3 regions of the Staphylococcus debuckii genome follow, and region 1 is predicted to be linked to each of the others. Evidence: predicted binding sites of a transcription regulator. Region 1 holds the regulator's gene; each other region holds the start of a gene.
The links. The regulator LexA, encoded in region 1, represses DNA repair genes until DNA is damaged. The targets are predictions, from matches to a motif close to CGAACATATGTTCG.

Region 1 (10,640 bases):
TAGATGGCAAACTTTATAAAGAGTATTTCGGAAGCGCCTCTGAATTCCAAAAAGGCGAACATAAAAATGTTGAAGGTAAAAAGATGTTTGTAGAACATAAAGGAACATTAGCTGATACGTTGACTGAAATGCAACAAGACTTACAAAGTTCAATTTCATACGCAGGTGGAAAAGATTTAGGTTCATTAAGAAAAGTAGATTATGTGATTGTAAGAAATTCTATTTTTAACGGTGATAGAGACTAAGCTTTTGCACTGATAGGCGGAGGTGCCCAAAATTAGAAGATATTTTGCTCTGATAACAGTTTTCTTACTCGTGGCTTTATGTGTGCCTATTAAAGAGACATCTTGGATGTTAGATTTGCAAGAGCACGCAAGAGGTAAGATCCAAGCTTTGGCTGCCAGAGAAAACGTGACTAAGGAAGCATTAAAGGTTCCTGATAAGCAAGACTTTGCAATTAGAAATATACAAATGAACATGGATAAGGCACAAGTTGAAAAACAATTAGGCAAGCCCAAAAGAGTAACTGCTAACGAATATGGCTTGCAGTGGTATACGTATCATAATCAATATCACTCATTTATTATGGTCAGCTATATTGATAATAAAGTGAATGCAATTTATACGAATCAAAATATAATTTCATCTAAATCCAAGATTAAGTATGGTACACCGCAAGAGACTGTCAGATCGAGAATGGGCAAACCTCTGAGTAGTATCACTAAAGGAAATTATCGTTTTGAACTCAACAATGATGAATATGATGTATTTGATAAAGATAATATTTATACTACTGTATTCTATGATCAACATGAAAATAACCAAGTGACAGGCTTAATGCAAGTAAGTAATAAAATGGAGAATCGGTTGTCCCGGCAATACGGCGCACCGTCTTCATCACTTGAAAAAGGATTCGAATTACAGGATTTCGATTTGGTAAACGCACAGCGTGTCCAAAAAGGCAAATCTGTATTGAATTATAGCCAACCATTATCAGATACTGGACGTAAACATAGTGAAGATATGGCAGAACATCATTTCTTTGATCATAACAACCTTAAAGGCGAGTCACCGTTCGACAGAATGAAAAAAGACGGTATCGATTATCAAAATGCTGGTGAAAACTTAGCTTATGGGCAACAAAGCAGTATTTTTGCGCATGAAGGCCTAATGAATTCAGAAGGACATAGAAAGAATATCTTACAAACTAATTTTAAAAATTTAGGCGTAGGTGTAAGTTTCAACGAAGAAAGACAACCATTCTGGACAGAAGATTATACAAGTTAAAAAGGAAGAGGGCCGACGAAATAACACGGATTAATTTCGTCGGCTCTTTCTGATTCTATCTAGATATATATACTGCCAGTTCATAAAACAGGTGCTGAGACATTAATTTGTCCCAGCACCTGTTTTAGCTTATACGTGTTAAGAAGAGATAATATGCAAACAGAAAGGCGAATTAGAGTTCTCTGAACAAACCTACTACTTTACCTAAAACCGTTACTTGCTCTAAGTAGATAGGATCCATGGTACTATTTTCTGGTTGCAAGCGGTAACGGTGTTTTTCTTTATAAAAACGTTTAACTGTTGCCTCATCATCTTCAGTCATAGCTACAATGATATCTCCATTTTCAGCAATTGTCTGGCTGCGTACAATCACTTTATCTCCATCAAGTATACCAGCTTCAATCATACTGTCTCCCACAACATTCAAGATGAAAATATCACTATTATGTGTAGAAGTAAGATGTTCTGGAAGAGGGAAATATTCTTCGATATTTTCTACTGCAGTAATAGGAACACCTGCAGTAACTTTCCCGATAACTGGAACATGGATTGTTCCTTCCATTTCAGCAGATTCTTCAAGTTGATCGCTTACTATTTCAATTGCTCTCGGTTTAGTAGGGTCACGTCGGATATAACCTTTACTCTCTAATCTCGATAAGTGCCCATGTACTGTCGAGCTAGAAGCTAATCCTACCGCTTCACCAATTTCTCTGACGCTTGGCGGATACCCTTTTGTGTGGACTACGGTTTTAATATATTCATAAATTTCGCTTTGACGTTTCGTTAGTTCTGTCATATTAAAGCACATCCTCTTCTTGTTTGTTCTTATTATAGCATGCGAACAAAACATTTACAAACATTTGTTCGTAAAAGTGTTGACAGCGAACAATCGTTCTGATATCTTGTTAATACAAACAAATGTTCTGGGAGTGTTGAAAAATGATTAAGAAATACCAATCAACTTTTTTAGTATATTCAGCAGTATTATTGACTTCTTTTGTATTGTTTTCAGCTTTTATTGTAAGTGCTAATCAAACTGCGAATAAAGAACAAGTGTACGAAATGACGGATCATACTATATCCGCTAAAGCAGAACAAAAAGCCGAACAAGAAGGTTATGTTAAAAGCGAAGGCGAACAAGAAAGTAAACCTGTGATTGCTGTGGCGCATTAAAAATACGATTAATTCCATTCTAGGTGTATAATTATTGAGAATAGGGAACTGTACAATAACAAGTTTCCTTTATTTTTATTACTGCCAATCTTTTTGGTATCATTAATAATTATCAGAGCAATGGAGGGATTTAAAGTGTCTGAAGAACATAAAGAAACGATTAAGAGAATCAATGAATTATCTAAAAAGAAAAAAACAGAGGGCTTAACTAAAGAAGAAGCAAAAGAAAGAGCAGAACTTCATCAGAAATACCTTGGTACTTTCCGTGAAGGCTTCAAACAACAACTTGAGAATACGAAAGTTTTAGATCCAGAAGGCAATGATGTAACTCCTGACAAATTGAAACAAGTCCAACGTGATCAAAATAAAAGAAGCTAAATTTTTCTTGCAAAAAAAATGACTTTGAATATAGATAAAAAACCGCCTTATTACAGTGATGAGGTGGCTTTTTTTAGCATAAAATTTAAAAATAAATAAATTTATAATAATTGTTAGCGGTTTCATAAGAACAAAGAATGTAAAACTGATAATAGATAATGTATAATGGCATAAAATGATGCTGTATAGAAAGGAAGTTTTATTGATGTTCGACAAAAAAGATGAACTTGCAGTTAATACGATAAGAGCTTTAAGTATCGATGCAGTAGAAAAAGCGAATTCTGGTCATCCAGGATTGCCTATGGGCGCTGCGCCAATGGCATATACGCTTTGGACACGCCATTTGAATTTCAACCCTAATTCAAATGAATACTTTAATAGAGATAGATTTATTTTATCTGCAGGACATGGTTCTGCGTTGCTTTATAGCTTACTTCATGTTTCTGGAAGTTTAGAATTAGAAGAACTGAAACAATTCAGACAGTGGGATTCTAAAACTCCAGGTCACCCTGAATTCAGACACACTCAAGGTGTAGAAGTAACTACTGGTCCGCTTGGACAAGGTTTTGCTATGTCTGTGGGAATGGCAATGGCTGAAAATCACTTAGCGGGTAAATTCAATAAACCGGATGCTGAAGTAGTAGACCATTACACTTACGTGTTAGCTTCTGATGGTGACTTAATGGAAGGTATTTCTCATGAAGCCGCTTCATTAGCAGGTCATTTGCAATTGGATAAATTGATTGCACTTTACGATTCAAATGATATTTCACTAGACGGTGACTTGGACAAAGCATTTTCTGAAAATATCAAAGAACGTTTTGAAGCATATGGCTGGAACCACATCTTAGTTAAAGATGGTAATGATTTAGAAGAAATCAATAATGCTATTGAAGAAGCTAAGAAACAAAAAGGTCCTACTATGATCGAAGTGAAAACAGTTATTGGTTACGGTTCACCTAATAAATCAGGTACGCATGGCGTACACGGTGCACCATTAGGCGATGACGAACGTACATTGACATTAGAAAACTATCACTTAAATCCTGAAAAACGCTTCTATGTGCCAGATGAAGTATATGATATCTTCAATGACACAATGTTAAAACGTGCCGATGAAAATGAAGCAGCTTGGAAAAAATTAGTAGATAAATACTCTGATGAATATCCTGAACTTGCTGCAGAATTCAAAAAAGCTATTAATGGCGAATTGCCAGAAGACTACAAAGAATATTTGCCGGAATTTGAAGTAGGCAGCGAAAGTGCTACACGTGCTGACTCAGGTGAAGTCATTCAAGCATTGAGTAAACATGTTCCTTCATTCTTCGGTGGATCAGCTGACTTAGCAGGTTCAAACAAATCAAATGTTAAAGAAGCAGTAGACTATGACCGTAATACTCCAGAAGGTAAAAACATTTGGTTTGGTGTACGTGAGTTTGCAATGGGAGCTGCTGTAAATGGTATGGCTGCACATGGCGGTTTAAATCCATATGGCGCTACATTCTTCGTTTTCAGTGACTACTTGAAACCAGCGTTAAGATTATCAGCAATCATGGGCTTGAATTCAACATTTATCTTCACACACGATTCAATCGCTGTAGGTGAAGATGGCCCTACTCATGAACCGATTGAACAATTAGCGGCCTTACGTTCATTACCGAATATGAATGTAATTCGTCCAGCTGACGGTAACGAAACACGTGTTGCTTGGGAAGTTGCATTAGAAACTGAAAATACACCAACTTCATTAGTATTAACACGTCAAAACTTGCCTGTTTTAGATGTACCGAAAGACACAGTTGAAGAAGGTGTACGTAAAGGTGCATATGTAGTTTACGAATCAGATACTGAACCTGAATATCTATTGCTTGCTACTGGTTCTGAAGTGAGCTTAGCAGTTGAAGCAGCAAAATCATTTGCTGAAAGCGGCAAAGGTATTCGCGTCGTATCAATGCCTAACTGGCACGCATTTGAACAACAATCTAAAGAATATAAAGATGAAATTCTTCCACCATCAATTACTAAACGCTTAGCTGTAGAAATGGGCGCAACACTAGGTTGGCATAAATATGTCGGCTTAGAAGGCGAAGTATTAGGTATCGATAGATTCGGTGCAAGTGCTCCAGGCGGCTTAGTCGTTGAAAAATATGGTTTCACAAAAGAAAATGTTCTTAAGTTATTGAACAATCTATAATAAATGCAATACAATGTAAGTAAGAGAGAGCTATTCCATACTTGAAATGCTGTATAATACAGTTATAATTTCAAAGGGCTAGGAATAGCTCTTATTTTGTGAATTCAATGTGAGAGTGTAATAGAACAACTTGAAATGAATTTATAAGTTTAGTAAAATGCAAAAGGATAAAGAAAGTGGGTGAGACAATGGCAACTTGGTTAGCAATTCTTTTAATTGTTGCTGCACTTATCATCGGTTTAGTTGGTGGATTCTTCTTAGCAAGAAAATACATGATGGATTATCTTAAAAAGAACCCTCCTATTAATGAAGAAATGTTACGTATGATGATGATGCAAATGGGTCAAAAACCATCTCAAAAGAAAATCAATCAAATGATGACGATGATGAACAAAAATATGGATCAAAAAATGAAATAATCTCTAATAAAAAAAGAAACTTTGCTCAAAGAAGAGTATCGTTTCTTTTTTTGCTTTTAAAAAGTTTTCATTCTCTCAAAAGAGTAAAGGTAGAAAGCTTTTTTATATAAAAATAGATGTGCAGACTGGAATTATCTGGGAAAAAATGAACTTTTTCTATGGAAATTTTCAGTTGCAGTGATATACTATACAATGATTTAAATTAAATACTTAACCATGTAAAGAAGGTGTCATTGTGTTATATCTTGTATTTTCTATCGGTATAGCATTCATAATGGGCGCTGTTGTAATAGTCGTCAGAATGAAAGCGCAACAATTTCCTGTTAATGAAAAGAAACTGATTTTACCGCCTATATTTATGTCCACAGGGGCATTAATGTTCGTCGTTCCTTACTTTAGATTAAATGGTATGGAAATTATTGAAGCAATTATCATGGGTGTACTATTCTCAACAGTTCTGATCTGGACATCTCGTTTCGAAGTAAAAGGTTCAGAGATTTATATGAAACGTTCGAAAGCATTTCCGATTATTTTAATATCATTACTCGTTATCAGAACGTTTATTAAAGTAATTGTCAGCAATCAGATTGATCCTGGGCAACTTGCTGGAATGTTCTTCTTACTTGCATTTTGCATGATTTTACCATGGCGAATTGCTATGTTGATGAAATATAAAAAGTTAAAAAGAAAACTTATAAGTTAATAGAAAGTTTAGGAAGCGGGACGACGAAATAATTTTAATCAAATATTATTTCCGTCCCGCTCAATTTTGTTATAAAGGGTATAATACTAAAAGAATACAAAGAAAAGTTGATTTATTTGAAACTAAAACATGTAGTTAGTTTAATCGGACTCATTGTAGCCGGCTTAGCATTAACATTTTCTTTTTTCCAAAAGTTATACTAAATATATCGAATAATTTAATAGACATAAGAGATGCCGCTTATTTTCGATGAGAAGATAAGCGGTTTATTATATAATAAGAAACATGAGGTGATCTTGTGAAAGTCATACATACAGCTGACTGGCATCTAGGGAAAATATTAAACGGCCAGTCATTCTTAGAAGACCAAAAATATATCTTAGAACAATTTATTGTTGCAATGAAAGAAGAAAAGCCTGATTTAATCGTTATTGCAGGGGACTTATACGATACGAGTTATCCAAGCAAAGAGGCGATACAATTACTTGAATCAACGATTGGTGAATTAAATTTAAAGTTGCAAATTCCAATTATTATGATCAGCGGCAATCATGATGGTAAAGAACGTTTGAATTACGGCGCTTCTTGGTTCGAGCATTCAAAACTCTATATACGTACCAAACTAGACACAATGCATCAACCTATTTCATTTGAAAATGTAGACTTCTATACGTTGCCATTTGCGACGTTAAGTGAAATACAGCACTATTTTCCAGATGAAAAGTTAAAATCCTATGATGAAGCGGTAGAGTGTTGTTTAAAACGTATCAGCAGAGAATTAGATAAGGATAAGCAGAATGTATTAATTGCCCATATGACCGTAGCTGGCGGAATCAGAAGTGAATCAGAGCGACCATTAACAATTGGTACAGTCGAACAAGTGCCCGAAAAATATATGGAACATTTTGACACTGTCATGCTGGGACACTTACATCATCCTTTTAGTATTCAATCGAATTACGTCTTTTATAGCGGTTCACTTTTACAGTATTCTTTTTCAGAAGCCAATCAGCCGAAAGGTTATCGCCGTGTAGTGTTAGAGGCACCACATGAAGTGAAAAGTACCTTTGTAGCAATGCGGCCATTACGAGAACTTGAGGTTATAGAAGCAACTTATGAAGATGTTATTCAAGATCGAATAGATGTTAAAAACAGAGATAACTATTTTCATTTCAAATTAAGCGAAATGTCACATATTACAGATCCTATAATGAATATTAAGCAATTGTATAAAAATGTTTTGGCATTGACCAACCACTCACAAACATTTGAACATCAATTTACAGAACGAGAGATTAAAAAGTTACCTGACCAAACCATTATCGGAACTTTTTATGAAGAAATGACGCATAAAGAGTTGTCGGAATTGCAACAGAAAAAAGTATCACAATTATTGAATGAAATTATGAGAGGTGACCAAACATGAAACCTTTAAAGCTTCATTTACAAAATGTCGGTCCTTTCATGGATGAAACTATAGATTTTACTCAATTGCATAATAATGAGCTTTTTTTAATCAGCGGAAAGACAGGTTCAGGTAAGTCTATGTTGTTTGATGCCATTGTATTTGCGTTATATGGAAAAGCTTCTACAGCGTCCAGAAAAGAAGGTGCATTGAGAAGTCACTTTGCTGATGGAAAATCTCCGATGGAAGTGGAACTTATTTTTCAATTAAAAGATAAGCAATTCAAGGTGATTAGACAGGGCGCTTTCGTCAAAGAAGGCAATAAAAACCAAACAAATCCCAATTTAGCAGTGTATGAATTAGAAAATGGCAGTTATGCACTTAGAGAAAGTAAAGTGAACGATGGGAATAATTATATACAAGAGTTATTAGGTGTAAATATAGAACAATTCAGACAGTTATTCATTTTGCCGCAAGGAGAATTTAAAAAGTTTCTATTTTCTAGGAGTTCTTCAAAACAAGAAATTCTTAGAACTTTATTCAATACGAATCGTTTTGAAGCATTACAACAACGATTAGTAAATCAAAATAAAGAAGAAAAGAAAAAGATTGAAATGAGACACCAACAGATTGAACAATTATGGAATAAAGTAGAAGATTTCGGTAATGAAAAATTGCAAGAATATAAAACACTTCCAAGTATACAAACTGAAAAAATATTAAATACCATTCCTGAATTTGAACGAATTGGGAATGAAATTTATCAACAATTGGAAAATGAAAAAATTCAACAAGATAAGCTCAAACAAAAAGCGGAGAAATCTTATAGAGAAGCCGAAGAATTGAGTCAGAAAATTACAGAGCAAAATGACTTAACAACTCAACTGGAAACACTTGAAAAGCAAGCTTCTGAAATTAAAATACTTGAAGCTCAACTGAAGAAAATTAGAGAAGTACGTCCGCTTCACCAGATTATAGAAAATATTTCTACTCAAACTACAAAATTAAATGAATTAAATGATAAGTTTGAGAAAATTGAAGCTAACATTCAACAATACCAGTCTCAGTTGCAAACGATTACAACACAACAAGAAAAATTAGCGAAAACTCAAAATGATATCGAATCCCAACGAATGTTTGTGAATGAAACGCAGTACTTTTATCAAAATCATCAACAGTACCAAAACGCATATCGTAATCAAGCACAAGTACAAGAAGAGTATGAGCAATCACAGCAAGATTTAAAGCAAAATGAGCAGTTATTAAAGGATATTGAAGCAGATTATCAGAACGAGCAGCCTGATTATGAACGACTGAATCAACTGACACAACAAATATTCGGTTTAAAACAACAAATTAAAGACACAGAAGCGTCTATCGAAAAAGAAGAAGCGCAAGCGCAACGTTTAACGAAACTAAAAACATTAGAACAAGAGTTAACAGATAATACTCAAAAATTGAACGAGCTTCAAGCAAAAATTTCACAATTTAACACGAATCAATTAGAGTTAGATAATCAAGAAACAATGATCAAAAAGCTGCAATCCATGCTGCAACCTGGAGACCAATGTCCGATATGCGGCAATACAATTCAATCGCTTTCCGATCACTTGGATTTTGAGGAGCTAAGAGCTCAAAGGGAAATATTGAATACTTTGCATGAAAACAAAGAAGAAATTCGAACGGCACATTCAAAATTAGAAGCTGAATATAATGTGCTCAAAAGTGAAACCGAAAAATTCGAGCAACAAGAGTTGCCAGAAAACAATACGCAAACACTTCAAGACCTGAAAAAACAATATGAAAAAGCGGAAACAGATAAGCAGCATCAAGATAAACGTAATAAAGAGATTGAGAAGACTAACGCACAAGTTCAGCAAATTAAAGATGACATTCAAAATCTACAACTCACGCTCACTCAAAAGAAAGCTGATACTGAAAAAATTAATCGTTTAATTGAGGATTTTGAAAAAGGCACCTCTTTCCGCAATGTAACGGATTTTATGAATGATTTTGAAAAGAAACAAGATGCAGTCACAGATTATCAAAAGCAAACAGATGCATTAAAACAACAAGAAATAGAAATGAAGCAACAAATTGCAGTTGAGCAAACAAAGCATACTTCTGTACAAGATAACCGTAAAGAAATTGATAAAGCAATCGCACAATTAAAACAGCAATCTCAAATAGAAATGGAAAATATTGGCATACAAAGTTCAGACGAAGTGCAAGAAATTTTAGATTTAATGCCGAAAAAAGCACAAATTGAAGAGCGAATAAAAAAATATCATGATAAGGAAAATAATTTATCTCATAAACTGGCTGAATTAAAAGCGATTATCGGAAATCAAGAGAGTCCTGATTTAGAGCAATTGTCGAACAATCTGGAAACGCAGAAAAGCGTACTTGAGGAGAAGTCGAAGCGTTTAAATGAGCATGACTTTAAGTTGCAATTAAATGCGAGTCATTTCACTGAAATCCAGGAACATATAGATGTTTTAGCAAAAGAATTAGCAGAACAACAAGAAATCTTCGATCTGGCTGAAGTACTATCAGGAAAGAATATTCAAAAGCTAACGTTAGAGAATTACGTTTTAGTTTACTATTTAGAAATGATACTGGAGTATGCTAATAAACGTTTTATGAGAATGACCAATAACAGGTATATCTTAAAGCGTAGTGAAGAAGTGACACAAGGTTACAGCGGTTTAGAAATCGTAGTCTTTGATTCACATTCGAATAAAACGCGCCATATCTCTACGCTGTCAGGAGGAGAATCATTCCAAGCTTCTCTAGCATTAGCGCTTGGTTTAAGCGAGGTTGTACAACAGGAATCTGGAGGTATTACTTTAGAATCGATGTTTATAGACGAAGGGTTCGGTACACTAGATCAAGAAACGTTAGAAACAGCCTTAGATACTCTTTTAAATATTAAATCGACAGGAAGAATGGTAGGTATTATTTCACATGTGAGTGAGTTGAAACAACGTATTCCTACAATTCTAGAAGTGAAAACAGACGCTTACCAAAGTACGACACAATTTAAGTTTTAACCTACAAAAAAACGACTTGCCACTATTG
Region 2 (10,640 bases), 540 kb from region 1:
CAGTTGGAATCGTGCTATCGGTTCACACGCGACACGTCATAACCAATATTATGAACATCTTTCTATTTTTAAAAATACTTTTTACCAAACCGGAGATTATGCATTAACTCCGCTTAAAGCTAAAGATGTCTATATCATGGATAATCACTTTATTGATTGCGCAGGCGGTATTCGTTTTCTCGGAACTAAAGATGATAAAAATACCGCTGACATCCAATCAGGTTGGATTACCGGTCCACAAAGCGGAACGCACGTGAATATCATTAACAACCGCTTCGACGGTAATATGAAAAAAGATGCTGTCCACATCCGCAATTATAAAAATATTCAACATCAAGATGTCATCGTTGCAGATAATGTTTTTAATGAAACGCACCAGCACTTACATTTAGAAGATATCGATCAACTCATAGTGCAGCAACCTTCACTATCATCCAAACATGTCAAACTTAAAAATGTTTCAAACGAAATATTAGTATTAAAGTGAGTAATAGAGTTGGGATATATAGTATGGGGCCAAGCAGAAAAGGGATTGAAACATCTAACTACGTCTCAATCCCTTCATTTCATTGTTTATTTAACTAGTTTTAACGGTTCGCTGATATCGATACCTAAGGCAAATGGCATTAAGAAGTAAACGACTAAGATAATGAGTATCGCACTGATCATATTGACCCAGAACCCGACACTAGCCATCTTCTTAATAGAAATCAAACCTGTACCAAATACGATAGCGTTCGGCGGTGTACCAACCGGCATCATGTATGCACAGTTAGAAGCCATAGCTGCTGGCACCATTAATAACAATGGATGTACGCCGATTGCTACTGAGAGTGTTGCTAAGATTGGCAGAATCATAGTGGCTGTCGCAGTATTAGAAGTCACCTCAGTTAAGAATAGAACAAACATCGTAATAACAATAACGATGAGAAGCGGACTAACGCCATTTAAAGCTACTAATTGCTGGCCTAACCATTTAGCTAAACCACTTTCCGAGATACCTTTTGCAAGTGCTAAACCGCCTCCGAAGAGAATTAAAACGCCCCAAGGCAACTCTTTAGCAACTTCCCAATCAATAATTCTTTTATATTTTTTAGTATTTTTAGCTGGAATAATGAAGAGCAGAATTGACACGAACATTGCAATCGTTCCATCTTGAACTAAAGATGTCGGCCCCCACTGCTTTAAGACAAATTCGCGGATAATCCACAGAATACTGGCTATAGTAAAGACAGTGAATACAACTTTCTCTTCATATGAGACCTTTCCTAATTCTTTCAACTTCGTTTTAATAAGTGCATCTCCGCCAGGCAAATATTTTAACTCTTGTTTAAATGCCACATAGCGCAAATATAACCATGTTAAAAATAATAGAACAATGACTGTCGGCACACCGATAATCATCCATTTAGCGAAACTAATTTCATGTCCGAAAGCTGCATGATACTGTCCTTTTAAAATAATCAATGGCGGTGTCCCGATTAACGTTCCCATACCGCCTATAGTACCAGCATATCCGATTGCCAACACTAAGGATTGTTCAAATTTCGATAAACTTTTCTCATGATGTTCTTTCTCATTTAATTTTTTAGCTTCTGCAATGATTGCTAAACCAATAGGAATCATAATCATTACTGCTGCTGTATTGGATACGAACATAGATAAACCGCCTGTTGCTAACATAAACCCAAGTAATATTTTACCTGTACTTGTTCCAATACTATTAATAATAATTAAAGCTACCCGTGTATGTAAGTTCCATCTTTCCATTGCTATTGCTAAGATAAATCCTCCTAAGAATAAGAAGATAATATCATTGCCATATTCTGAAGTAACTTGAGCCGGATCCATAACATGTCCAATCGGCATCAGTACTAGCGGCATTAAGCTGGTCGCTGGTATAGGTATAGCTTCGGTTATCCACCATACAGCAATCCATGCTGTACTCGCCATCACAAATACCCCTTTGTAACCTAAACCTTCTGGATGTACAAATAATAAAATTAAAGCAAATAAAACAGGTCCCAATATAAGCCCAATCAATTGTCCTAAATTATAAGGCTTATTTTTCTTCTTATTGGAAAAGAATGTCAGACTGCCTGTCATGAAAAAATTGCTGTTATGTTGTTTCAGCATAACAATCCCCCCTCTTTCAATAGCTGTGTATCTATTTAAATAAAATAAATATATCTATTGCTTAGATATGCTATTGTTTTATTAAGTTTATCATAATTTTCTGGATATTTAGACATTTTCGTGAAAACGAATACATAATTTTAGGTTATGTATTTTGATAACTTATATTTATTATTGATGAGGGCAGGAGTTTCGGGAGTGAAAAGTAATGTTGGATAGGTAGTGAGAAGCGGAGTGAAACATGAAGTAAAGACTGCTGTCTCTAATATTTTGAAGTTCTCTTTTTAGATTAACCTCTGTCAGAGCAATTGGCCGAATATACTACATCTAATAAGAAAGAACCGAGACATTTAATGTGTCCCGGTTCCTCTATATTAATCGAAAATAACACAAACACCTTCTGCTGCATGGTGTTGGCCATCTGTTAAACTCAGTTTGCCGCTTTCTTGATGACGTTCGAAAACAGTAACTTTATACTCGCCTTCTTGGTGTGCACACACTAAGTAGTTATCATCTTCTGTGATGTTGAAATCACGCGGGAATTCATCACCACTTGGTACAATTTCTACAAACTCCAGTTCATCACCTTTTTCATTGACTGCAAAAACTGCAATACTATCATGACCACGATTACTGATATATAAATAGCGTTGATCATGTGATAAACGGACTCCTGCTAACTTACTTTCATCTTTGAAATCTCCAGGCAATGTAGAATAATTAGCAATTTCTTCAAAATGACCATTCACATATTGAGTCACGCTGACTTTGTTGGCTAATTCATGCACCACATATGCGAATTTGCCATTTTTATGAAATTCAATATGACGCGGACCAAAACCTGCTTCAAACTCTGAAATGGCTGCGACATCATATCCATTTTCATTAAAGGAATAACTTACAATACGATCTGTCCCTAAATCACAAGCAGCTACAAACTTTTTATCAGGCGTTTGATGTGCATAGTGTACATGTGGATGATCTTGTCTCTCATGTGGTCCTGTTTTATAGTTATGTTTCAATTCCTCTATTAAGCTGACTACTTCACCTGTTGCAGAATCCAACTCATATAAACGAATAATGCCTGCTCCGTACACCGCTTCAAATAAATATTCTCCATCATCAGATACAGAAATATAACATCCTGTTCCTTCAACAGAATCTAAACATTTATTCAGCAATACTAGTTCGCCATCATTTTCAATGCGGAAACTAGCAATACCGCAGCGTTCGCCTTCTTTAGTAATCGCATATAAGAATTGATTTTTCCTTGTTAAGTATGTCGAAGCTTCAATTTCAAATCCTGTTTCTACTTTTTCAATTGCAGCTTTCGATTCATCCAATACGAAACGGTAAATCCCCTTACCTTCTTTTTTCGTATAAGATCCAATGTAACCTGATTTTGTCATTTTTTACCCTCCTTTATTAATATTCATTGTAAGATATTCCCGCTAAAAAAGATAATACTTCAGTTTTTTCTCTCCATTCTCAGCTCAAAAAAATTTAAGAATTAAACTTGCAAATGCGAACAAATGTTCGTATAATAAAATTATCAACTTGAACCACAAGCAGGTGATATCTTTGAAGGACTCACAATCGGAAACAGATTATCGAAAAATCCCACGCAGCCAATTAGAAACAAACATCCCTCAAGGAAGAGGGATGGTGAAATGGGCCCCATTCATTATATGTACTAAATTAATATAAATATAATATTAACAATAAATCTAACATAATAAACATATATTATATGTCAAATTTAAAAAGACACCGATTAAAAAACGGTATCTTTTCTAGCTTAGCAACATTTATTATTTTCTTTTTTCTCATCCTTCTCTTCTTTAACATCTTTACTTTCTTCAATTTCTACAGAGCAACATTCTTGGTCTTTGGGTTTTAATTTATTCAACACATCTTTGATTCCCATTTAATTCACCTCCTTAAATAATTGAATTAACAATTAAGCCAGTAGCAATAGCTACAACTAAAATTGCGATAATAAATGATATTACAAATTTTTTCTTGAATAGCTTAGATAGCAATACAACTTCTGGAATACTTGCACCAGCGCCACCAATGATCAACGCAACAACTGTTCCTAAAGACATTCCTTTTGATACTAACGCTTCAGCTATAGGTAACATTGTTTCGGGTCTAATATACATAGGAATTCCTATAATAGAAGAAATGAATACGGGTAAAACACCATCTCCACTTGCATATTTAGTAATAAATGTTTCGGGTACGAACCCATATATAAAGGCACCAATAAACACACCAATAAATAGGTAAGGAAGCATTGGATATAAAAATGCCCACGCATCATTTAATGCTTGTTTAAAACGAGATCCTTCTTTATTGGCAAAAAATCCATCGCCTTTAACATTTACGCCTTTATAGGTTTCAGCTAAATTCATTTTTGAAAATACAAAACCTGTTAAGATACTAAATATTGCTAGTACAACAAAATAAACTATTGCAACTTTCCAACCTAATAAAGCCCATAACATAAACATCATTAATGGATTCATCAATGGTGAAGCAATTAAAAAACTCATAGAAGGACCAAAAGGGACTTTAGAATTTAATAATCCTGCGAGTATTGGAATAGTTGAACAGGAACAAAAGGGAGTAATCGCACCAAATACCATGCCTAAAAAATAATTAATTCCTTGGTTATGCTTACTTAACATGTTTTTGATTTTATCTTCCGAAACTACTTGTTGAATTAAACTTACAATAAAACTTACGATTATGAACAGTATTAATAATTCAAAAAATAGCATTAGAAATGTTTTTATAAATTCCATAATTGAATCTATCATTAGTATAACGCCTCCGAATTTATTTAATCAACTTTTTTTGATATATTAATCAAAAAAAGTTGATTAACTCTATGTTAAAAAGAAGATACTTAAAGTATCTTACAGCAAGTATCTTCATTTAAAACCACCTGTATTTGTTGCTCATTAATTTTATAATAATTCCATGTGCCATGCTTTTCAGCAATAAGTATATTAGCATCTACTAATTTTTTTAAATGATAGGAGAGTTTAGATTGTTTTAACGCTAATAATTCTTCTAAATCACAAACACATAAAGTATTTGAATCGCTTTGACGTATTGAATGTAGAATTTTAAGTCTAATTTTGTCAGCGAGCGCATTAAACATCTGTTCATAAAATTCTAATTGTTCTTCCTCGGTTCTATTAGGGCTAGATTTAATAACTTCCATTGAAAGTTCACCTCTCTTATATTTACATACCTCTATTTTTGTTTAAGTTCTTGTATTGCTAAATTAAAATGAGTTTCTGTCATTTTACCATACATATCAGTCTCACCTTTAAAAAACTCTTTCTTCATATATATTATAGCTTCTTTTAAAGTGACTTCTCTTGATGTCATGATTAGGTTCAAATAACTAACAAAATAATCAACAGATAGTGTACTTGCATGATTTACTCTCATAAAATAGAACTCCTTTATAAAATACTAAAACAATACATCAACTTTTTTTGATGTATTAACTATAAATTATTTTTTTAACTTTTGCAAGATAATAAAACTAGTTATTTACGACGCACTCTAATCTAATACTAAAATTAGTCGAAAAACTACATAGACACAAAGCTATATAGATGTTAATCTATGTTATGGATAGGAGGTATATTTATGTCTTATAAAGATTTATCAGCAATATTAAAAGTTTTATCAGATTCAAGCAGATTAGAAATACTAGATTTACTATCTTGTGGTGAATTATGTGCCTGTGACTTACTAGAACATTTTCAATTCTCACAACCAACTCTAAGTCATCATATGAAGTCGTTAGTAGAAAACAATATAGTTACTACAAGAAAAGACGGTAACAAACACATGTATCAACTTAATCATGCTATTTTAGATGACGTCAATAAAAATTTAACTATCGTTAATACTTCTGATCAACGCTGTATATGTAAAAATGTGAAATCAGGTGAATGTTGATGATGACAGCTTTAGCAATTGTGATTTTTCTTTTAACTTTAACCTTTGTGATATGGCAACCTAAGGGATTAGATATTGGTATTACAGCTTTAATTGGAGCTGTCGTTGCTATCATTACGGGAGTCGTAAGTTTTTCCGATGTATTAGAAGTAACAGGTATTGTTTGGAATGCTACCTTAACATTTGTAGCTGTTATTCTTATTTCATTAATATTAGATGAAATTGGATTTTTTGAATGGTCTGCGATACATATGGTCAAGGCTTCAAACGGTAATGGATTAAAAATGTTTGTTTTTATCATGATATTAGGGGCAATTGTAGCAGCATTTTTCGCAAATGATGGTGCAGCTTTAATCTTAACGCCCATTGTATTAGCGATGGTAAGAAATCTAGGATTTAATAAAAAAGTGATTTTTCCTTTTATTATTGCCAGTGGTTTTATTGCCGATACTACATCACTACCTTTAATTGTAAGTAACTTAGTTAATATCGTTTCTGCAGATTACTTCGATATTGGATTTATTGAATATTTTAGTCGAATGATTATTCCTAATATATTCTCTCTGATTGCCAGTGTTCTTGTTTTATGGCTATATTTCAGAAAATCTATACCTAAAACGTTCGATACAGAAAATCTTACGATGCCTAAAGACGCAATTAAAGATCCAAAACTATTTAAAATTTCATGGATTGTATTAGCAATACTACTCGTGGGATATCTTGTTAGTGAGTTTATACAAATACCTGTATCAATCATTGCTGGTATCATTGCCTTAATATTCGTATTATTAGCGCGTAAGTCTAGAGCAGTACATACGAAACAAGTCATTAAAGGTGCGCCATGGAATATTGTTGTATTTTCTATTGGTATGTACTTAGTTGTATTTGGTTTAAAAAATGTAGGTATCACAACAATTTTAGCCGACGTATTATCTAATATTTCAATTCATGGATTGTTTGGCAGTATCATGGGCATGGGCTTTATATCGGCCTTTTTATCATCAATTATGAATAATATGCCTACAGTTTTAATAGATGCTATTGCTATCGGACAATCAAATGTAGTTGGAACTATTAAAGAAGGTATGGTTTATGCGAATGTCATAGGTTCTGATTTAGGACCTAAAATTACGCCAATAGGTTCTTTAGCAACATTATTGTGGCTACATGTTTTAACTCAAAAGGGTGTGAAAATTTCATGGGGAACATACTTTAAAACTGGTATTATCATCACTATTCCAGTATTATTTATAACACTCTTAGGTTTATACCTTACACTAATTATATTTTAAGAAAAGAGGCTTTAATTATGGATAAGAAAACAATTTATTTTATATGTACTGGCAACTCTTGTCGTAGCCAAATGGCTGAAGGCTGGGGAAAGCAAATATTAGGTGAAGACTGGCGTGTATATTCTGCAGGGATTGAAACACATGGCGTTAATCCTAAAGCAATTGAAGCTATGAAAGAAGTGGATATTGATATCTCAAACCATACATCAGATTTGATTGATAGTGATATCTTAGAGCAGTCAGATTTGGTCGTAACATTATGTAGTGACGCAGATGATAATTGTCCTATATTACCTCCAAGCATCAAAAAAGAACACTGGGGTTTTGATGATCCAGCAGGTAAAGAGTGGTCAGAATTCCAACGTGTTAGAGATGAAATCAAAAATCGAATAAAACAATTCAAAGAAACATTCGTTTAATTCGAGTGTTTCTTTGAATTATTTAACCTTCTCCATTTACTATCTAAATCTTGAGTGCCTGACTTCATGTCCTCATCAAAATTTTTTAATGTATATATTTTTGTTTTATCATGTCCATCAAAACACCTTACATTTAACATATCAATTTTCTTATTTGTATCTAAATAAAAAAACAACTCGTAAGTTTTTATTTCATTTGAATCGATTATAAAAGAGTATGACCCATTATTAGCTAATGGAATTTTATTGATTGTGTATTCATTTATTTGTATAAAATCATCTACTTTTTTATTTTTATAATAAGCCACAATATTGAAATCTCTTATTATTTGCTTTATTTCTTTAGTATTATGAATTTCTATCCATAAAGGAACTTGAATTCTATATAAATTCTCTGCTTCTTTTGATTTACACATTGGTTTAGACGTTATTATACTAGGAACATGTTTAAAGTAGATATACAAATTTCCTCTTCTTTTAATAAATATTTCATAGTACTTTGTATTACAAACATTACAGTTCCAGTCAATATTGTTATAAAAGCTCCCAAAAGTATATTTAAAATTTCTTTATTGTTTATAAACTCGATAATCTCACTCAACCTTTCCATCTAGGAAATAACTTATTTTGAATTAATTAATCACCTTAAAAAATTTATATAATCCTTGCCGGAGCAGAACGTATGTTCTATAATTGTGGTGAGGTGATTTTATGATTCCTAATCCAAACGCTCCTGACAAATATAAATATGAAACTGATTATAGAAAAATCCCAAGAGAATATTTAAACCCTAGAATTCCTCAAGGGCGCGGAAAAATCAAATGGCAAGCTTTTGCGACTCTCCCACAACAGTTTGAAATTTTAGAGCAAATTATAAAGAATCAAGATAATGTTGAAAAACCGTTGCTAACATATGATTCATTAGATAATTTAGACCAGATTTTTCAAATGAAAATTAGAAAAGATGAGTTATGTACAATCACATATTGGGAAGACGGTAACATTTCAAAATATACGGGAAAAATTTTAAAAAAGGATGAAATTGGTAATACATTTTCCTTTTCTGATACTAACAATAATATATATAATTTAAATAATGCTAACGTTTGTAGTATCACTTAACACTATTTAAACTTTTAAAAAGTTTAAATAGTGTTTTTATAATTACCTTTTTCGAAATACTTCTAGCAAAATCATTATAAGTATAATACTGATATTAAATATATTATTTTTATCACTGAAAAAATTTCTACTACTTGGAAAATTGATAAAAGACTTATTATTAACAAAAGTTTATTTAATTTTTCGCTTATTTCTTCTTCCTTATATGACTGTTCCAATTCAATTAGTGATAATTCTTCTTTGTTTAATTCTTCAATATATTGAGGAGATTTAAAATCATTATTATTTTTTAGATACAAATATAAATATAAACTAGGTAAAAGCTTTGTTCTATAAATAATTGCAATAGATCTCTTGAAATTTAGTATCCATTGTCTAAAATATAGGGCTTCTTTTTTTTCCATTTAAATTATATTGTTGATACCCATACAATTGTAATTCATTTAACATAGTTTCTAAGAAAAAGAAATTAGCAGAACTATTGAAATAAAGTGCCATTTGAGAACATTGTTCTAAAACATCTCCTTCTTGCTCATCCATCCAAACTACAAAAACAGATGCTTTATTCAAGAAATTTATATAATTATCGCTATAACCATCTTGCCTAAAATGTTTACTTTTTCCTTCAAATGAAAAAATAGGCGCATTTACTAACCACTCTTGAATCTTCACGTCCTCATAGAAAGGATCATCAGTAAATTCATTTTCATTAGCTAAATAATAAACTTCAAAACCCATCTTTTTAGATACTTTGTATTCAAAAATATCCTTACTATTATTTTTTATAATTCTATTAATTTGCCTAGAAACATCTCTAATATTTTTACAATGTCTATTACCATACAATTGATACTGTCTTTATCTATTATTTTTTTCTTGATTAATTAGAGGATATATCTTATCTTTTACACATGAGAAAGTACTATACAAGTCGCTTCCAAAGTTTATACTCTCTAAGTCTTCAATGATTTCTATAACAAATGTACCATTGTTAAATATAGTTAAGGTTAAAAAAAATAAATTCAAAGTGTTCTCATGAGTAATTTCAATATGTGGAGTAAATATATATTTTTTATATTTGTATCCATTTATATTATTTTGATCAAACAATCCATCATTAATATTTGCATTAGTAGCAAATTTTTCTAAAAATTTTTCTAGTTTTTCGTGATATTCTTTTGTATGTCTTTTATATCTTCCAGGTAAAATCCAATAATCATAATTTACCGGGGGGTTGTCAGGAGATAAAATGCGTATAACTCCTTTTACATTCAATAGAATTTCCTCAACTTTTTCAAACCAAGGGTTCATGTTATTATCTTTTATATTTATAGCAGTAGCATATTGATATGTTACTTTATAGCCTTGTAATTTATTAATATCTTCAAGAATCTTTTCAATTTTATTGTCCATTATTTTAAATATCCTCATATAACCTAGAATATAAAACGCTAATTTCTTCTTTCAACATTTTTTTCTTTTTCTAAAGAATTTACTTTTCTTTTTAAAGAGGAGATTAACGCATCTTTACCGTCATTTTTATTTTTATGAACAAATATTTCTCTGTTTTGTTCACGTAACTTCTCTATTTTCTTTCGAATTTTATTATTTTTATATAATGTAGCTTTAGAAACTTTTGAATGTTTAGAAACGATGTTAAAGTTAATTTCTTTATTTTTTGAAC
Region 3 (10,640 bases), 610 kb from region 1:
TGCAGACACTGCTTACAATTAGGCCGTATGGATACGCACAATGATGTTTATATAACCGACACCCATCAAGAAATAAGCAAAGCTGAGTATCACCTAGATTTCCAATTATCAGAACAGCAGACTTACGCTTCGGAAAATGTGATACGCGCCATTCAAATACATGAAAAATTGCTGCTCTATGCTGTCACAGGAGCAGGAAAGACCGAGATGATGTTTGCAGGCATCCAATATGCAAGACAACAGGGATACAATGTAGCCGTAATTTCGCCGCGTGTAGATGTGGTAGTTGAAATCAGTGCACGAATTGCAGAAGCCTTCTCTGCTGAAAAAATTGACGTACTCTATCAAGGACAATCACAACAGTACAATGGTCACTTCGTAGTTGCGACCGTACATCAACTCTACCGCTTCAAACACCACTTTGATGTCATCTTTATCGATGAAGTTGACGCATTCCCGCTTTCCATGGATCCGTTGCTGATGCAGACGATTAACAGCGCATCAGTTTCTACTGCAAGTCATATTTATATGACCGCGACTCCCTCTAGAAAATTACGCTCCCAATTCAAACCAGCCAACATTATTACTCTTCCAGCACGTTATCATCGACGTTCGCTTCCCGTACCAACTTATCGCTATTTGAAATTCAAACCTTCACAACTGCAACCCCAGTTACTCCGACTCTTTCAACAGCAAATCAACAACCAACGCTATACCCTCGTATTTTTCAACCACATAGAAGCAATGAAAGCAGCCTTTGAAATCTATGCTGAGCATATCCCAGATCTCATCTACGTACACAGTGAAGATGCCTTGCGCTTTGATAAAGTCACAGCTTTAAGAGAAGGCAGACATCCTATTGTCTTCACTACCACTATCCTCGAACGCGGCTTCACAATGCCTCGTCTCGATGTCATAGTACTAGAGAGCCAAACCTATTCGACAGCTGCCCTCGTCCAAATCGCCGGACGCGTCGGCAGAAAGCTGCAAGATACCAGCGGACTCGTCCTCTATCTGCACAATGGTGTATCCCTCAGCATGCTGCGTGCCAAAGCACAAATCAAACAAATGAACACTATCGGACTTCAAAAGGGGTGGTTAGATGCCTAAATGCTGCCAATGCCTGCAAAAATTCACCGACCCACTCACTGCAGACAACTTTTACCGCAAACCAGAAATACTCTGCGAAACCTGTCGAGAAGCATGGCAACAAAGTCTTATTTCCCGGGAAAAGAAAGCTTTGGAAAGTGTTGGACGCTGTACGAGATGCCTCAAACCTTTAGCAGAGAATGAAACAGAATGTTTAGATTGTAAATTTCTAGCGCAACGCTTTACTTTAATCAACCAATTGTATTGCAACTATCAATATCAAGGAACAGTACGGGATGTTATTCATCAGTATAAAATAGCGGGAGATACTGCACTATGTGAAGTTATTGCTGAACAAATCAGCTTGCCGAAGAAGAAATATGATTATATTGTACCGATTCCTTCACCGTTAGAAAGAGATGTGAAGCGCACTTTTAATCCAGTCGAGCAAGTGTTAAAAGCGAAAAAGATAGCGTACATGCCGTTATTAAATACGCAAATACGACCAAAGCAATCTAGCTTAGGGAAAAGAGAACGTGCGCTAGCTGAAAATCCCTTTTGTTTCTCAGCAATGGCACAATCTTTAAATCTTGAAAATAAGGCGATATTACTCGTAGATGATATTTATACAACAGGGTTGACTGTCCATCATGCAGCGGAAATATTACTTGTCAGAAAAATAGGAAAAGTCGATGTATTTACTTTTGCTAGGTAGTATAAACATGTTATTATAATAGTGAGCATTACCAATCACATATATAGAGGTTAAAGGAGTCGATTACTATGATTAGATTTGAAATTCATGGAGACAACCTCACTATTACAGACGCAATACGTAATTACATTGAGGACAAAGTTGGTAAACTTGAACGTTACTTCACTAATGTGCCGAATGTGAATGCACACGTAAAAGTGAAAACTTATGCAAATTCTAGCACAAAAATTGAAGTTACAATTCCGCTTAAAGACGTTACACTTCGTGCAGAAGAAAGAAACGATGATTTATATGCAGGAATTGACTTAATTACTAACAAATTAGAACGCCAAGTTCGTAAATACAAAACACGTGTTAATCGTAAAAAACGTAAAGACAGCGAACAAGAGCCGTTCCCAGCTACACCGGAAACACCTCCGGAAGCAGCTGATCATGATAAAGATGATGAAATCGAAATCATCCGTTCTAAACAATTCAGCTTAAAACCAATGGATTCTGAAGAAGCAGTACTGCAAATGGACTTGCTTGGTCATGACTTCTTCATTTTCACTGATCGAGAAACAGATGGTACAAGTATCGTCTACCGTCGTAAAGATGGAAAATACGGTTTGATCGAAACATTAGAAAACTAATATTTGATAATTAAAAGTGCTCTTGCGGCAATCAATGTCGCAAGAGTTTATTTTTTTCCAAGACGGCCTATTAAGATTTGATTAATTAAATAGCAATTGATTGATTTACAGGTTATGTCCGTGTCAAAATAAGAGGGATGTATTAAGTACACAATTAAAGAAACTACGGTATTAAAGAAAAAAATAAAACTGTAAGACGCACATCTGGATAAAGACAACAAGACAGTATATAAACAGGATCCTATGAGTTTTTAAGTATAAATCAAACCATATAAATGGTAAGATAAATTGTTGTAAGCCAAACAGTTTTTATACCAAAGGAGCGAACAGAATGGGTTTTTTAACAAAAATTGTTGACGGCAATAAGAGAGAAATTAAACGCCTAAGTAAGCAAGCTGACAAAGTACTCGCTTTAGAAGAAGAAATGTCGATTCTTACTGATGAAGAAATCAGAAATAAAACCAAAGCATTTCAAGAAAGATTACAAGCAGAAGAAGATGTACAAAAGCAAAATAAAATTTTAGACGAAATTTTACCAGAGGCCTTTGCACTCGTACGTGAAGGGGCTAAACGCGTGTTCAACATGACGCCATATCCAGTACAAATCATGGGAGGAATCGCCATTCATAATGGTGATATTTCTGAAATGAGAACTGGTGAAGGTAAAACTTTGACAGCTACAATGCCGACATATTTAAATGCCTTAGCAGGCCGTGGTGTGCACGTTATTACGGTCAATGAATATTTAGCAAGCTTCCAAAGTGAAGAGATGGCTGAGTTATATAACTTCTTAGGTTTGACTGTCGGATTGAATTTGAATAGTTTATCTACCGAGCAGAAGCGTCAAGCTTATAACGAAGATATTACTTATAGTACAAATAATGAACTTGGGTTTGATTATTTACGCGACAACATGGTGAATTATTCAGAAGAACGTGTTATGCGTCCATTGCACTTCGCTATTATTGATGAGGTCGACTCTATTTTAATCGATGAAGCACGTACGCCATTGATTATTTCAGGCGAAGCTGAAAAATCAACCTCCCTATATACTCAAGCTAACGTCTTCGCTAAAATGTTGAAAGCAGAAGATGACTATAACTATGACGAAAAAACGAAATCAGTGCAATTAACAGACCAAGGTGCTGATAAAGCTGAACGTATGTTCAAATTGGATAACTTATACGATTTGAATAACGTAGATATCATTACACATATCAATACAGCGTTACGCGCTAATTATACATTGCAACGTGATGTCGACTACATGGTAGTAGATGGTGAAGTATTAATCGTTGACCAATTTACAGGACGTACGATGCCAGGACGCCGTTTCTCTGAAGGTTTGCACCAAGCAATTGAAGCTAAAGAAGGCGTTCAAATTCAAAATGAATCTAAAACAATGGCTTCTATTACTTTCCAAAACTACTTCCGTATGTATAATAAATTAGCTGGTATGACAGGTACAGCGAAAACAGAGGAAGAAGAATTCCGTAATATTTACAACATGACGGTAACGCAAATTCCGACAAACCGTCCTGTTCAACGTGAAGATAAGCCGGATTTGATTTACATCAGCCAAAAAGGCAAATTTGATGCAGTAGTAGAAGACGTAGTAGAAAAACACAAAAAAGGACAACCGATTCTTCTAGGTACAGTAGCCGTTGAAACCAGTGAATATATTTCACAACTTCTGAAAAAACGTGGCGTACGCCATGATGTCTTGAATGCCAAAAATCATGAACGCGAAGCAGAAATTGTCTCTACTGCAGGTCAAAAAGGCGCAGTAACTATTGCGACTAACATGGCTGGTCGTGGTACTGATATTAAATTAGGCGAAGGTGTAGAAGAATTAGGCGGTTTAGCTGTTATCGGTACAGAACGTCACGAATCACGCCGTATCGATGATCAGTTGCGTGGTCGTTCTGGACGTCAAGGTGACCGCGGCGAAAGTCGTTTCTACTTATCTTTACAAGATGAATTGATGGTACGTTTCGGTTCTGAACGCTTACAAAAAATGATGGGCCGACTAGGTATGGACGATTCTACGCCGATAGAATCAAAAATGGTGTCACGTGCAGTTGAATCTGCGCAAAAACGTGTTGAAGGTAATAACTTCGATGCGCGTAAACGTATCCTAGAATATGACGAAGTATTACGTAAACAACGTGAAATTATTTATAATGAACGTAATAATATTATCGACTCAGAATCAAGTTCAGAACTCGTAATTACAATGATGCGTTCTACATTAGACCGCGCCATCACTTATTATGTGAATGAAGAAATCGATGAAATCGACTATACACCGTTTATCAACTTTATTGAAGATGTCTTCTTGCACGAAGGTGAAGTAAAAGAAGAAGAAATCAAAGGTAAAGATCGTGAAGATATCTTTGATACTGTTTGGGCTAAAATTGAAAAAGCTTATGAAGCACAAAAAGCTAATATTCCTGAACAATTCAATGAGTTTGAACGTATGATTTTATTACGTTCTATTGATGGACGTTGGACTGACCACATTGATACGATGGATCAATTGCGTCAAGGTATCCATTTGCGTTCATACGGACAACAAAACCCGCTTCGTGACTATCAAAATGAAGGACATCAATTGTTCGACACTATGATGGTGAATATCGAAGAAGACGTCAGCAAGTATATCTTGAAATCTGTTATTACAGTAGATGACGATATTGAACGTGATAAAGCGAAAGAATATCAAGGTCAACATGTATCTGCAGAAGACGGTAAGGAAAAAGTTAAATCTAAACCTGTCGTTAAAGATAATCACATTGGCCGTAATGACCCATGTCCATGCGGCAGCGGCAAAAAATATAAAAATTGTCACGGCAAATAATTGAACATTTGAAAGACCACTGTTAAATCGCTTCAGGAAAGAGACTCAGTAATCAGCAGAGTTTCTTTCTGACGGCTTTCAGCGGTCTTTTTTTCAATCCAACAGGGTCTTAAATGTATGCTAAAATAAAAAAGGTAATCTTGAAAATTAAACAGGTATTGGAGAGATATGAATATGGAACTATCTGAAATTAAACGTAATCTCGCAAATTATGAAGAGAAATTAAATCAACTTAGGGGGTCTCTTTGACTTAGAAGAAAAAGAGACAAACATCCAAGAATATGAAGAAATGATGACGGATCCGAATTTCTGGGACGATCAACAAAAAGCGCAAGAAATCATCGATAAAAATAATGCAATAAAACATGTTGTGAACGGCTATCGTGATTTAGAAGCGGAATTAGAAGATATGACTGCCACTCATGAATTGTTGGCAGAAGAATATGATGAAGATTTGAAAGCAGACTTAGAAGAGGAAGCAATCGGGTTTAAAGATAAATTAGACCAATTTGAATTGCAATTATTATTGAATGGACCTTATGATGCGAATAATGCAATCTTAGAGCTGCATCCAGGTGCGGGCGGTACGGAATCGCAAGACTGGGCGAGTATGTTATTGCGTATGTATCAACGTTATGCAGAGCAGCAAGGATTTAAAGTAGAAGTGGCAGATTATTTGCCAGGTGACGAAGCGGGTGTTAAAAGTGTAACGCTAGTCATTAAAGGACATAATGCTTATGGTTATTTGAAAGCAGAAAAAGGCGTACATCGTTTGGTACGTATATCACCGTTTGATTCATCTGGACGTCGTCATACCTCATTTGTATCTTGTGATGTGATTCCTGAGTTCAGTAATAATGAGATTGAAATAGAAATTAATCCGGATGATATCACAGTGGATACTTTCAGAGCATCCGGAGCTGGCGGACAACATATCAATAAAACAGAATCTGCTATCCGTATTACTCACCATCCAACTGGAATTGTGGTCAATAACCAAAATGAACGTTCGCAAATTAAAAACCGTGAAGCGGCAATGAAAATGTTGAAATCTAAATTGTATCAATTGAAATTAGAAGAGCAAGAACGTGAAATGGCTGAAATCCGTGGAGAGCAAAAAGAAATCGGATGGGGCAGTCAAATCCGTTCGTATGTCTTCCATCCATATTCTATGGTAAAAGACCATCGTACAAATGAAGAAACAGGTAATGTAAATGCTGTAATGGATGGAGAAATCGGACCATTTATTGAAGCTTACTTAAGAACACAAATGGATAATCGAGAAGCGTAAGAAAAAGGAACTAGGACAGCATTTGACCTAGTTCCTTTGTTAATTTAAAAAGAGGACCAGGGCTGGTTTAATAATAATTTAAATGCAATATGCATGATTTAATGTTACTGAAAAGTAGTTTACAGTAGCTTTAAAAAATCTGTTTGTTCCAATAATACCAAGGGTTAACAAATATCTTACAAAAAAGTTTTAGAATAAAAAGTTGGTGGTTTTATAACGGTTATATTACAACTTTTTAACATCAATCCATTGCGTTATTTTTTATGCTATATTTAGTTCACTTAATTTGACAGCAAAGGATGAACTAATAAATGAAGAAAGCTTTATTACTCTCAGCAGCATCGGTGACAGTTTTTACAGGATTAAATAGCGTTGCAAATGCAGAACAAACACATGTTGTTAAAGAAAACGCTAAATTAAGCGATGTCGCAGCTTTGTTTGCCACGACTACAAATGAAATTAAAAATTTAAATAAATTAAATCAAGACGAAGTTAAGAAAGACACACAATTAGTCTTGCCTGATACAGATGTTGTAGAAGTGAAAGCGGGCGACTCTTTAAATTCAATCGCTAAAGCACATCATCTTACTTTAAATAAGTTGCACGAATTAAACCCAGGTCTTACTAATGTTATTTTACCTGGTGATATCTTAGCCGTTTCAGATAAGGGTGCAGCACATTTACAAGCACTATATTCTGGCAAAGCGGTTAAAGAAGTTGAGAAACAATCTTACAACGAAGAACAACAACAAACAGAACAACCGACACATTCAGGCTACAGAACAGTAGAACATAAAGAGGCAGCTCCGACAACTTACTATTCTAATGACAGCAGCAGCGAATATACAGCGCCTGCTCAAGCTGCACATTCATACTATAGTGCGCCTACTACAAACTCAGACTATACTTCATATAATACAAACACAACATCTTATAGTGCACCAGCAGCAACACAAGCATCATATTCAAACTATTCAGGTGCTAACTACTATACTGCAGGTCAATGTACTTATTATGTATTTGATCGTGCAGGCGGTAAAGCTGGCTCATTATGGGGTAATGCGAATAACTGGGCAAGTGCAGCAGCGGCTTCAGGACGTACAGTAAATAATACACCATCAGCGGGTGCTATTATGCAATCTTCAGCAGGTGCATATGGCCATGTAGCATACGTAGAAGGCGTAAATGGTGATGGTTCAGTTCGCGTTTCTGAAATGAACTATGGTTATGGACCAGGTGTCGTTACTTCACGTACACTTTCAGCTGGACAAGCAGCTTCATATAACTTTATTCATTAATCAATTTCATATCGCGATAATATAAGACAGCACTGTTCTCAAATTTTGAGGATAGTGCTCTTTTATTTAAAAAAAGTGATATTGAATCTAGCTTGAAAGGGTAAAAGACAAACGAATGTAAAAAAGTCAAATTGTATTTTCAAAGTTCTTGCAAGAATGTCAACTTTTCGAGTATAATAACTCATTAAATAGACAAGGGGTGAGCTGGATATGGGTGTACATCAATATTTTAAAAGACTATCAGATCTAGAAAAGCTAATACGCTTGCCTGGAAAATTTAAATATTTTGAACATAATGTAGCTGCGCATTCTTTCAAAGTTACTAAGATTGCTCAATACTTAGGTACAGTAGAGGAAGCGCACGGTAATGAAATTAACTGGAAAAATTTATATGAAAAGGCTTTGAATCATGACTTTGCAGAAGTATTTACAGGCGACATCAAGACACCTGTAAAATATGCAAGCCGTGATTTAAAAGTGTTGTTCTCACAAGTTGAAGAGGAAATGGTCGATAACTTTATCAGGGAAGAGTTTCCTCCTGAATACCAAGATGTTTATAGAGAAAGGCTGCAAGAAGGTAAAGATGATTCTTTAGAGGGACAAATATTGGCGGTAGCTGATAAAATCGATTTGCTTTATGAAACATTTGGTGAAATACAAAAGAGAAATCCGGATGATTTGTTCTTCGAAATTTATGAGATGTCTTTAGAAACAATTATGCAGTTTGATCATTTAGTATCGGTACAAGACTTTATCGATAATGTAATTCCGGAAATGTTGACAGAAAACTTCATTCCACGATCGGAATTGCGAGAATTAACAATGTCGATTTTAAATAAAAGAGATGGGTGACAACTTATGGTTCTCGTTTGGTATCTTTGTGCTTCGTTTTTCCCTTGTGTTTTAGTTGTATTATTCAGCGTAATTACTAAAAATAAATGGGTAGGTGCAATTGTAACATTAACGCTGATTGGCGGTTCAATTTATAAAGGATTCTTCCATAATGAATGGATTATTTTTATAGATGTAGTATCGTTGTTAGCGGGATTTGTGATTGTTGATCAATTGAATCTCCACAAACAGCACGAAGATGAAGATCGTTAAAAAGAATGATATAAGATAATATATTTCAGTACTTGTCACTTTTGAGGCAAGTGCTTTTTTCGTCTTAAAAAAACTTTTTACCTTACGAACAGATGTTTGTATTTTTTCGGATGAATCTGTTAAAATAGTTTATGATACAAAAAGTTTGAGATAAAGCCAAAATGAGAATATATAGATTAGCAAATAGGGTTGAATTAAATGTACAAACGGACAGTGCGGACTGAAGAGATAACAATGTCTGCTCGTCTGAGTAGGAGGTTGAGGCAATGAGGATGTCTCAGCCGATTTGTGTTTTAGTACATTGATATAAAGATTGAATATGATTATGTGAATATAAATAAAAGGAGATTGTTAATTGCATGGAACACCATCCATTTAAAATTGTCTCTGGTTATGAACCTCAAGGTGACCAGCCTACAGCGATTAAAGAGCTTACAGAGGGTATTAAAGCGGGCAAACGTCATCAAACATTGTTAGGTGCGACAGGGACAGGTAAAACTTTTACAATGAGCAATGTGATTAAAGAAGTAGGTAAACCGACACTTGTTATCGCACATAACAAGACACTTGCCGGTCAATTATACAATGAATTTAAAGAGCTGTTTCCAGAAAATAGAGTAGAATATTTCGTCAGCTTTTATGATTATTATCAACCAGAAGCTTATGTCCCTTCAACTGATACATTTATTGAAAAGGATGCAACGATCAATGACGAAATCGACCAATTACGACATTCCGCAACAAGTTCTTTATTTGAACGTGATGATGTAATTATTGTTGCTAGCGTCAGCTGTATTTTTGGGTTAGGGAATCCGGAAGAATATAGTGACTTAGTAGTAAACATCAGAGAAGGCATGGAGATGGACCGCAGTCAGTTTTTGAGAGACTTAGTGGACATTCAATATACCAGAAATGATATTGATTTTAAACGTGGTACCTTCAGAGTTCGCGGAGATGTAGTTGAAGTCTTCCCAGCTTCACGTGAAGAAATATGTATCCGTGTAGAATTTTTCGGAGATGAAATTGATCGTATCAGCGAAGTGAATTACTTAACTGGAGAAGTATTAAGACAACGTGAACACTTCTCAATTTTCCCAGCATCTCACTATGTCACACGTGATGAAAAGCTGAAATTAGCGATTGAAAGAATTGAAAAAGAACTAGAAGAACGTCTAAAAGAATTACGTTCTGAAAATAAATTATTAGAAGCTCAAAGACTGGAACAAAGAACCAATTATGATTTGGAAATGATGAGAGAAATGGGCTTTTGTTCAGGAATTGAAAACTATTCTGTTCATCTAACTTTACGCCCAATCGGTTCCACACCATACACGTTACTTGATTACTTCGGTGATGATTGGTTGGTAATGATTGATGAGTCTCATGTAACTTTACCGCAAATCAGAGGAATGTATAACGGAGACAGAGCACGTAAACAAGTGTTAGTTGACCATGGTTTCCGTTTGCCGAGTGCAATCGATAACAGACCTTTAACTTTCGAAGAATTTGAAGAAAAAACCAAACAATTGGTTTATGTTTCAGCTACACCTGGACCTTATGAATTAGAACATACAGATAAAATGACTGAACAAATTATTCGACCTACTGGCTTGTTAGACCCTAAAATTGAAGTCAGACCTACTAAAAATCA

Region 2: a site for LexA is predicted at 8,510-8,523, ahead of CNQ82_RS09485 (YolD-like family protein). Genes of this name have one in related genera too.
Region 3: a site for LexA is predicted at 9,075-9,088, ahead of uvrB (excinuclease ABC subunit UvrB). Genes of this name have one in related genera too.

What each region holds. Positions count from the first base shown of each region.
Region 1 covers NZ_CP033460.1:1,431,880-1,442,519, forward strand. Annotated here, with positions in the region: gene guaC (GMP reductase) at 1-245, shown strand, start outside; gene CNQ82_RS06735 (CAP domain-containing protein) at 268-1,287, shown strand; gene lexA (transcriptional repressor LexA) at 1,460-2,083, opposite strand; gene sosA (DNA damage-induced cell division inhibitor SosA) at 2,227-2,460, shown strand; gene CNQ82_RS06750 (DUF896 domain-containing protein) at 2,581-2,838, shown strand; gene tkt (transketolase) at 3,044-5,032, shown strand; gene CNQ82_RS06760 (YneF family protein) at 5,221-5,451, shown strand; gene CNQ82_RS06765 (CcdC family protein) at 5,687-6,154, shown strand; gene sbcD (exonuclease subunit SbcD) at 6,453-7,580, shown strand; gene sbcC (exonuclease subunit SbcC) at 7,577-10,612, shown strand.
Region 2 covers NZ_CP033460.1:1,972,206-1,982,845, forward strand. Annotated here, with positions in the region: gene CNQ82_RS09435 (glycosyl hydrolase family 28-related protein) at 1-487, shown strand, start outside; gene CNQ82_RS09440 (SLC13 family permease) at 574-2,136, opposite strand; gene pglS (6-phosphogluconolactonase) at 2,511-3,545, opposite strand; gene CNQ82_RS13165 (alcohol dehydrogenase) at 3,935-4,063, opposite strand; gene CNQ82_RS09450 (permease) at 4,077-4,961, opposite strand; gene CNQ82_RS09455 (ArsR/SmtB family transcription factor) at 5,051-5,371, opposite strand; gene CNQ82_RS09460 (hypothetical protein) at 5,404-5,604, opposite strand; gene CNQ82_RS09465 (ArsR/SmtB family transcription factor) at 5,809-6,123, shown strand; gene arsB (arsenite efflux transporter membrane subunit ArsB) at 6,123-7,415, shown strand; gene arsC (arsenate reductase (thioredoxin)) at 7,433-7,834, shown strand; gene CNQ82_RS09480 (hypothetical protein) at 7,831-8,250, opposite strand; gene CNQ82_RS09485 (YolD-like family protein) at 8,546-8,956, shown strand; partial or broken gene CNQ82_RS09490 (hypothetical protein) at 8,999-10,369, opposite strand; partial or broken gene CNQ82_RS09495 (DUF6262 family protein) at 10,374-10,640, opposite strand, start outside.
Region 3 covers NZ_CP033460.1:826,767-837,406, forward strand. Annotated here, with positions in the region: gene CNQ82_RS03680 (DEAD/DEAH box helicase family protein) at 1-1,110, shown strand, start outside; gene CNQ82_RS03685 (ComF family protein) at 1,103-1,804, shown strand; gene hpf (ribosome hibernation-promoting factor, HPF/YfiA family) at 1,873-2,436, shown strand; gene secA (preprotein translocase subunit SecA) at 2,768-5,296, shown strand; one part of gene prfB (peptide chain release factor 2) at 5,471-5,542, shown strand; one part of gene prfB (peptide chain release factor 2) at 5,544-6,587, shown strand; gene CNQ82_RS03705 (COG3942 and LysM peptidoglycan-binding domain-containing protein) at 6,899-7,885, shown strand; gene CNQ82_RS03710 (YfbR-like 5'-deoxynucleotidase) at 8,096-8,737, shown strand; gene CNQ82_RS03715 (CsbA family protein) at 8,744-8,989, shown strand; gene uvrB (excinuclease ABC subunit UvrB) at 9,349-10,640, shown strand, end outside.